One region of the Streptomyces sp. NPDC004111 genome, then DNA from elsewhere that is predicted to be linked to it. Evidence: riboswitches for the same ligand, from Rfam matches in the RefSeq annotation. Region 1 holds a riboswitch; each other region holds the start of a gene.

Region 1 (2,191 bases):
ATCTCGGTCGTCTTCTGCTTGGCGAAGGCCAGCCAGCGCAGGATCTCCCGGTTGATGTCGCGCTCGGCCGCGGCGTCCAGCGGGACGTGCAGCAGCGAGCAGGAGGCGGCGACGTCGACCCGGTCCGCGAGGCCCAGGAGGGTGCCGAGGACACCCAGCGACTTCTCGAAGTCGTTGATCCAGATGTTGCGGCCGTCGACGACGCCCGCGACCAGCCGCTTGCCCGGCAGCCCGCCGACGCCGGCCAGCGCGTCCAGGTTGGCGGCGGCGGGACCGGTGAAGTCCATCGCCAGGCCCTCGATCGGGGCCCTGGCCAGCACGGGGAGCGCGTCGCCGAGCCGGTCGAAGTACGACGCGACCAGGAGCTGCGGCCGGTCGCTCAGCCCGCCCAGGTCGCGGTAGGCGCGCGAAGCGGCGTTCAGTTCGGCCGGGGTGCGGTCCTGGACCAGGGCGGGCTCGTCCAGCTGCACCCACTGCGCCCCGGCCGCCCGCAGGTCGGCGAGCACCTCCGCGTACACCGGCAGCAGCCGGTCGAGCAGGGTGAGCGGCTCGAAGTCCGCGGCCACACCGGGGGCGGGCTTGGCCAGCAGCAGGTACGTGAGCGGGCCGACCAGCACGGGTCGCGCGCGGTGCCCCAGCGCGAGGGCCTCCGTCAGCTCCGCGACCTGCTTGGTGGAGTCGGCCGTGAAGACCGTACCGGGCCCCAGCTCGGGCACCAGGTAGTGGTAGTTGGTGTCGAACCACTTGGTCATTTCCAGCGGCGCCACGTCCTGGTTGCCGCGCGCCATGGCGAAGTACCCGTCGAGCGCGTCGGCGTCGACGGCCGCGCGGTGGCGGTCGGGGACGGCACCGACCATGACGCTGGTGTCCAGCACATGGTCGTAGTACGAGAAGTCGCCGGTGGGCACCTCGTGGATGCCGGCGTCGGCCAACTGGCGCCAGTTCGCCCGGCGCAGGTCCTGTGCGGTCCGGCGGAGGGCGTCGGCGGTGACCCGGCCCTTCCAGTAGCCCTCGACGGCCTTCTTCAGTTCACGGTGCGCACCCTGGCGGGGGTAGCCGTGCACGGTGGACCGTGCTGCCGCGGCTGCGGGCTTCGCTGTCACGGAAATCTCCTTCGCGAGACGACTCCTGAGAGCCCCGGCGACGGGACGCGGACGCGAAGGGATGACGAAACCGGACGGAGTGTGCCGCGCGCGACGAGCGCGGTCCTCCGCCTGCTGTGTACGCCGACCCGCCCACGAGGTCACCGGGACATCCGCACGCGATCGGTCGCGTGCGGGCAACGGGCAGGTCTTCGGACTCGCGGGCACACCCACCGGAACTCCGGCGGATTCCTACTGGCCGTCGCTTCCCAGGTCCTGGCCGGACCCAGTGCGTATGACGGCGGTCGTTCCCGCTCACCGCTGCGGGGCAGTCCCGGATTCCCACCGGGTTCCCTCTTGCGACGCGCCTGCCTGGCGGACAGGGCGAACCAGCTGCACCGCACACAGTAGGCGCCGGAGCGGCTTTTGGGCACCACGGCTCGGATGCCGGACGGTGACATGGGACACCTGCGGCGATCCGGACGGCCAACACCTGTGTACAGGAGGGCAGTTGATCCGCGCGCGCGAGTGCGGCGGGCCGGGCGGGGGAGTCCCCGGGGAGGGGGTGGACTTACTAGGACGTCCAACTATATGTTCGTGGCACAAGGTCCGCGGTGCAGGGAAGCCGGTGTGAATCCGGCACGGTCCCGCCACTGTGACCGGGGAGTGTGCTGTCACCACTCGCCACTGACCGGGCCCCGCCAGGGGCGGTCGGGAAGGCGGGCGGCACACGGAGATCCGGGAGTCAGGATACCGGCCGCGGAACGTTCCGTGTTTTCCACGAGGATGGAGCAGACACGCATGGCACCGGTTTGTACCCACGGCCCCGGTGGTCCGGCGGAGCGCGCGCCACTCACCCCGCACTCGTAGGACTGCGGCACCCGTACCCGGCGTCCGGCCGCACGGCCCTCGCGCGCCCGGTCCCCCGTACGGGCGCCCCCGTCCGCTGTCCCACGACGCCCGCCGGCCCCGCACCCACCCGTGCGCCCCGTCGGCGGTCCGCCGTGCCCTCCCCGGATCCCACCTGACGAGAGCAGGCACCCCATGGTCCGTGAACTCGGCCACTTCACCGGCGGCAAGCACACCGCCGGCACCTCCGGCCTCTTCGG
Region 2 (2,191 bases), on a different contig from region 1:
GGTGAGGTGGTTGATGCAGAGGTTGGTCATGACCTTGGTCAGCCAGGCGGCCGGCGTACGGACGGCGGAGGCGTCGGCCGCGCTCCAGCGCAGATAGGTGTCCTGCACGATGTCCTCGGCCTCGCTCGCGGACCCCAGCATCCGGTACGCGAGCGAGAAGAGCCGTGACCGGTGCGCCTCGAACTCCGCGACAGCTTCAGCTTCCTTCGTGGTCATACCCCGCAGCATGCCAGGCCGGGCCGCTCAGCGGGACGAGCGGGGCGGCTGCGCGAGTCCGCCGACGAACTCCGCCCCGGCGAACAGCAGCGGGGTCGGGGCCACGCCGGTGATGCGCTGTGCGAGGGCGAAGGCCGCTTCGGTGTGCCCGCGACGGGGGCGGTCCTCGGCGTCGCTGAGGTCGAAGCCGGACTCCCGCATGGCGGTGAGGAGTTCGTCGGGGTGGCTGCCGTCGCGCTGGTGGGGGAAGAGCGGCTCGAAGTGGAGGCGGGTGGTGCCGTCCCGGTACCACTTGAAGTGGTCCACCGCGTTGATGTTGCGGAAGTGCGAGACCACCGTGCGTCCGCGCGACAGCGGGAGCGCGACCTCGTCGGTGATGCCCAGGAAGCCGTTGTACTCGACCATCAGCGACCAGTCGCCGACCGGGGCCGCCGCCACGAGCAGCCGCTCGCCGTCCTCCATGTCCCATACGTCGTAGGAGGGTTCGCACAGATCCTCCACGCCCGTCGTCCGCTCCCCGGGCTCCGCGCCGAGCGCCCGGAGCAGCTCTTCGGGGGTGATCGCCTCGACCAGCGTGACGCAGTACGCCTCCAGCAGGGACGCGTACTGCTCCCTGATCCAGGCGAAGTCGGCGGCGGTCGTGGTGGGAACGGTGCTGTCGGTCATGCCCCCAGCATCGCAGCCACCACCGACAACGCCGTGCGCGGCCCCGCCGTCCCACCGGGCGAAGCCGTTCCGGCGCCCGCAGCCGCCGGAGGGCCCCCGCGCCGTACCGGTTAAGCTGCAAGCGCCCCACGGGGGAAGTCCGGTCGAAGTCCGGCGCTGACCCGCAACGGTAAGGCGGAGCCCAGGTGGCTCCGTAAGCCCGATCACCCGTGGCGGTGAAGGCTCCTGTCAATTCGCCGTGGACTGCGATGAGGTGCTGTTCCGGCGCCCGGCGTCCGGGCCGCCCCTTGGGTTGCGTACGTGCACGGCCCGAGGCGAAAGCGATCCCCGCCTGTGGCCACGTCGTCCCCGATACGCACGACCGGAGCCGATTCCGGTTCCGGACCCGACCCCGGGTCGGCCGGACCGCCCGCGCACTCCCGGCGGGTGCCGCTGCCGCTGCTGCTCGGAGGGCTGGGCGGCGCGCTGCTGGTCTCCCTCGTCTGCGGGGCCGGGATCGGGGCCTCCGGGCTCTCCTGGGACGAGGTGCTGCGCTATCTGTGGGCAGGGCTGAGCGGTGGCCGCATCGCGCCGGAGGAGGTGCCCGCGTACACGATCGTCTGGGAGCTGCGCTTCCCGCGCGCCGTGCTGGCGGCCGTGGTCGGGGCGGGGCTGTCCGCCATCGGGGTCGCGGTGCAGGCGATGGTGCGCAACGCGCTGGCCGATCCGTTCGTGCTGGGCATCTCCTCGGGCGCCGCCGTCGGCGCCAACGCGGTACTGATCTTCGGGGCGTTCGGGGCGCTCGGGGTGTGGGCGCTGTCGGGCGCCGCGTTCGTGTCGGCGCTGCTGGCGATGGTGCTGGTGTACGCGGTCGCGCGGACGCCGCGCGGGCTGACACCGCTCCGGCTGGTGCTGACCGGGACGGCGATGTACTACGGGTTCTCGGCCGTCACCACCTTCATGGTGTTCGCCGCCGAGCGGGGCGAGGCGGCCCGTTCCGCGATGATGTGGCTGCTCGGCAGTCTCGGCGGGGCCAACTGGGCCTCCGTACCGGTCGCGGCGGGCGCCGTGCTCGGCGGGCTCGTCCACCTCGGCTGGTCGGCGCGCAGGCTCAACGCGCTGGCCATGGGCGACGAGACGGCGGCGGCGCTGGGCGTGGACCCGGAGCGGCTGCGCAAGGAGCTGTTCCTGGTGTCGGCGGCCGTGACGGGCGCGGTGGTCGCGGTCAGCGGGGCGATCGGGTTCGTCGGGCTGATGGTCCCGCACGCGGTACGGATGCTGGTCGGCGCGGACCACCGCAAGCTGCTGGCCGTCGCGCCGCTCGCCGGCG
Region 3 (2,191 bases), on a different contig from region 1:
ATGGACATTCACATCCGCCCCGCCGAACCCGCCGAACACTCCGAAGTGGGCGACATCACCGCCCGCGCCTACCTCGACGACGGCCTCCTCTCCGGGGGCGCGCAGGACCCGTACCTCGGCGTACTGCGCGACGCCGCCTCCAGGGCCGCACAGGCCGAGCTGCTGGTCGCCGTCGACGCCGACGGCACCCTCCTGGGCACCGTCACCTACGCCCCCCAGGGCAGCCCCCTCCAGGACATCGCCGTCCCCGGCGAGGCCGAGTTCCGGATGCTCGCGGTCGCCCACGCGGGCCGCGGACGCGGGGCCGGCGAGAGCCTCGTACGGGCCTGCATCGCCCGCGCGAGGGCCGAGGAAGGGGTCGTACGGCTGGTGATGTCGACCCAGCCGGCGATGCGCGGCGCGCACCGGATCTACGAGCGCCTGGGCTTCGTACGGACCCCCGGCAGGGACTGGGAACCGGTGCCGGGACTGGGCCTCTTCACATACGAGAAGGCTCTCTAGAGCCTCTCCGGCGGCTCACGGCCGCGGCACGCGACACAACATGTGGTGGGTGCGCCACGAACCACCCCCCACATGTATGCTCGTCCTCGCTGTCGCCGCAGGGGAATCCGGTGCGAATCCGGAACTGTCCCGCAACGGTATGCCCTGTGCGCTTTTGCGTACCGCCAAAGTCCGAGGACCTGCCGACAGCGCGTCCGGTTCGACCGATCCGGACACCGATACGTCCGGGCCTCGCGGTAGGGCCAGTGGACGCCAGGCGACGTGCGCCCCCTGCCGGGCAGCCGTGCGCCCGCGCGCCCTCGTTCCCCCCGCAGGCACGGCGCCGAGCGAGGGAGAGCCCCCACGTGACCATCGCGCCAGTCGACCCGGCCACCGCCGAGCGGAGTCAGCCCCGCGGCCAGGAGCAGGACGGTCAGGACGCCCCCGGCACCGCCCTCCTGCGCACCCTGACCGACCTGACCGCCGACCTGCCCGACACCGACCCCGGCCGGGTCGCCGCCGCCGCCCTGCGCGGCCGCCACGCGGGCTCGGACGCCGCCGAACTGCGGGAGCTCGCCACCGAGTCCGCCGCCGGACTGATCTCCGAGGACCCGGCGTACTCCCGCCTCGCCGCCCGCCTCCTCACCCGCACCATCCGCGACGAGGCGGCCGGCCAGGGCGTCACCGCCTTCTCCGGCTCCGTCGCCGTCGGCCACCGCGAAGGGCTCATCGCGGACCGCACGGCGGACTTCGTCGCCCGGCACGCCCAGGCGCTCGACGCACTGATCGACCTGGCCGGCGACGACCGGTTCGAGTACTTCGGCCTGCGCACCGTCTACAGCCGCTACCTGCTGCGCCACCCGATCACCCGCAAGGTGATCGAGACCCCCCAGCACTTCATGCTGCGCGTGGCCTCCGGCCTGGCCGAGGACGACAGCGAGCGGGCGCTCGCCGAGGTCGCCTCGCTGTACCGCCTGATGAGCCGGCTGGACTACCTCCCCTCCTCCCCCACGCTCTTCAACTCCGGCACCCGCCACCCCCAGATGTCGTCCTGCTACCTCCTCGACTCCCCCCAGGACGAGCTGGACTCGATCTACGACCGCTACCACCAGGTCGCGCGGCTCTCCAAGCACGCGGGCGGCATCGGGCTCTCGTACTCCCGCATCCGCGCCCGCGGCTCCCTGATCCGCGGCACCAACGGCCACTCCAACGGCATCGTGCCGTTCCTCAAGACCCTCGACGCCTCCGTCGCCGCCGTGAACCAGGGCGGCCGGCGCAAGGGCGCCGCAGCGGTCTACCTGGAGACCTGGCACGCCGACATCGAGGAGTTCCTGGAACTCCGCGACAACACCGGCGAGGACGCCCGCCGCACCCACAACCTGAACCTCGCCCACTGGATCCCGGACGAGTTCATGCGCCGGGTGGACCAGGACGGCACCTGGTCGCTCTTCTCCCCCGCCGACGTCCCCGAGCTGGTGGACCTGTGGGGCGAGGAGTTCGACGCCGCCTACCGCGAGGCGGAGGCCGCCGGGCTCGCCAAGAAGTCGATGCCGGCCCGCGAGCTGTACGGCCGCATGATGCGCACCCTCGCGCAGACCGGCAACGGCTGGATGACGTTCAAGGACGCCTCCAACCGCACCGCCAACCAGACGGCGGAGCCGGGCCACACCGTGCACTCCTCGAACCTCTGCACCGAGATCCTGGAGGTCAC
Region 4 (2,191 bases), on a different contig from region 1:
AGGCCGGACGCGGAAACGCGACCGTCCCGCCGCCCTGGGAAGAGTGCCTCTCCGGTTCGACCAGAGCCCGGCATCAGCCCACCACCACCCTGATGCCGGGCTCGCCCCTTTCCACGAGCCGGATGCGGCGGGTGCGGCGGGCGGCCTCAGTGGTGCCAGGGCAGTCGCACCGGCTCGGCCGGTATCCGGCCCGCGACCAGATCGCGCGCCAGGCCGGACAGGCCGAGAGGGTGGATCCGCTCGGTGCTGGCGGCCAGTTCGTCGAGCGTCCACCAGCGGTGCCCGGCGTGGTATCGCAGTTCCTCGGCCCCCTGGCCGCTGACATCCACCTGGTGGCCCGTCACCCTGAGGTGGAAGAAGTTGTCCTGGAACATCCCCTCCGCCCAGCCGAGGTCGGCGTACCCGGCGGTCAGGGCGACCTTCGGCCCGACCGCCTCCGGGGTCACCGCGAGGCCGATCTCCTCGCGCAGTTCCCGGGCCGCCGCCTCGGCCTCGCTCTCGCCGTCCTCCAGCCCTCCCCCGGGCGCGCACCAGCCGTGGCCGCCGGCGGGCACGTCCGGGTCGACACGGAACTTCAGCAGCAGCAGACGGTCGGCGGCGTCGAAGAGCAGAACGCGGGCGGCACGGCGGGAGTACTTCTCCATCTCGGACATCCGGGCAGCCTAACGAGACGGCACGCGACGGCCACCGGGTTTACGGGACGGCCGGATCCCCGGGCACCGGGGCGGGGCGACGGCGGGACGGCGGCCGGCCCGCCCCGCCCCGGTACACCGGTACGGGGCTCGGAGTCGGGCCGCCCGGTCATGGCCGCGCTCGACCTGCTCGGGCGCCGCTGGACGCGTGGAGCCGGCGCTGGGCGCAGGAGACCGACCGCACCTGACCGGGCACGGCCTGCCCCCCCCTCGCCCGGGACGAAGGTCCTCACCTTCCGGGCCCAACGAACCCCCACATGTCGTACCGGGCGTGTCGGACCAGCACAAGATGTAGTGTCCTAAAGGTCGGTTCGGCGTCGGCGCACCCCTCGTGTGCGCGGCCGAGGAAACAGGGAATCCGGTGCGAATCCGGAGCTGCCCCGCAACGGTGTGGGCCCGCGGACGGGCCCGAGTCCGATACCTGCCGGCCCCGGCCGCGCATCCCGCGCGACCGCAGGCACACACCCCGGACGCCTCGTGGGAGGGCCGACGTGACGCAGATCGACGCCGTGGACTCGGTGACCGAGTACCTGGACCGCAGCGACTGGCGGGTCAACGCCAACGCGAACCAGGGCTACTCGCTCGGCGGACTCATCCTGAACACCGCGGGCAAGGTGGTCGCCAACTACTGGCTGGACCAGGTGTATCCCGAGGCCGTCGGCCGTGCCCACCGCGAGGGCGACCTGCACATCCACGACCTGGACATGCTGTCCGGCTACTGCGCGGGCTGGTCGCTGCGCACCCTGCTGACCGAGGGGTTCAACGGGGTCGCGGGGCAGATCGACTCCGCGCCGCCGCGGCACTTCTCCTCCGCCGTGGGACAGATCGTCAACTTCCTGGGCACCCTGCAGAACGAATGGGCCGGCGCCCAGGCGTTCAGCTCCTTCGACACGTACATGGCGCCGTTCGTGCGCCAGGACTCCATGTCGTACGCGCAGGTGCACCAGTGCGTGCAGGAGCTGGTGCACAACCTCAACGTGCCCTCGCGCTGGGGCACCCAGACGCCGTTCACCAACCTCACCTTCGACTGGACCTGCCCCGCCGACCTGCGCGACCAGGTGCCGGTGATCGGCGGCGTCGAGCTGGACTTCCGGTACGGGGAGCTCCAGGCCGAGATGGATCTGATCAACCGGGCGTACATCGAGGTGATGACGGCCGGTGACGCGGCGGGCCGGGTCTTCACCTTCCCGATCCCCACGTACAACATCACCCGGGACTTCCCCTGGGAGAGCGAGAACGCCACGCGGCTGTTCGCGATGACCGCGAAGTACGGACTGCCGTACTTCCAGAACTTCCTCAACTCCGGTCTTGAGCCCGGCATGGTCCGCTCGATGTGCTGCCGGCTCCAGCTCGACCTCACCGAACTGCTGAAGCGGGGGAACGGCCTGTTCGGCAGTGCCGAGCAGACCGGCTCGCTCGGCGTGGTCACCGTCAACTGCGCCCGGCTGGGACATCTGCATCCGGGCGACGAGGCGGGCCTGTTCGCGGCGCTCGACCGG

The links. A riboswitch is a leader RNA that binds a small molecule or an ion and turns the genes downstream of it on or off. The one in region 1 is predicted to bind cobalamin.
Region 2: another riboswitch for cobalamin. It lies ahead of ACFYVL_RS03835 (FecCD family ABC transporter permease); the one in region 1 lies ahead of metE (5-methyltetrahydropteroyltriglutamate--homocysteine S-methyltransferase).
Region 3: another riboswitch for cobalamin. It lies ahead of ACFYVL_RS25930 (ribonucleoside-diphosphate reductase subunit alpha); the one in region 1 lies ahead of metE (5-methyltetrahydropteroyltriglutamate--homocysteine S-methyltransferase).
Region 4: another riboswitch for cobalamin. It lies ahead of ACFYVL_RS03430 (ribonucleoside triphosphate reductase); the one in region 1 lies ahead of metE (5-methyltetrahydropteroyltriglutamate--homocysteine S-methyltransferase).

Annotation. Positions count from the first base shown of each region.
Region 1 covers NZ_JBIAMU010000010.1:35,627-37,817, forward strand. The annotation lists gene metE (5-methyltetrahydropteroyltriglutamate--homocysteine S-methyltransferase) at 1-1,103, opposite strand, end outside; cobalamin riboswitch at 1,268-1,491, opposite strand; cobalamin riboswitch at 1,664-1,859, shown strand; gene ACFYVL_RS20370 (CoA-acylating methylmalonate-semialdehyde dehydrogenase) at 2,127-2,191, shown strand, end outside.
Region 2 covers NZ_JBIAMU010000001.1:860,370-862,560, reverse strand. The annotation lists gene sigJ (RNA polymerase sigma factor SigJ) at 1-216, opposite strand, end outside; gene ACFYVL_RS03840 (DUF6461 domain-containing protein) at 244-882, opposite strand; cobalamin riboswitch at 967-1,112, shown strand; gene ACFYVL_RS03835 (FecCD family ABC transporter permease) at 1,309-2,191, shown strand, end outside.
Region 3 covers NZ_JBIAMU010000014.1:2,216-4,406, reverse strand. The annotation lists gene ACFYVL_RS25935 (GNAT family N-acetyltransferase) at 1-501, shown strand; cobalamin riboswitch at 561-703, shown strand; gene ACFYVL_RS25930 (ribonucleoside-diphosphate reductase subunit alpha) at 846-2,191, shown strand, end outside.
Region 4 covers NZ_JBIAMU010000001.1:767,671-769,861, reverse strand. The annotation lists gene ACFYVL_RS03435 (NUDIX domain-containing protein) at 147-653, opposite strand; cobalamin riboswitch at 983-1,136, shown strand; gene ACFYVL_RS03430 (ribonucleoside triphosphate reductase) at 1,133-2,191, shown strand, end outside.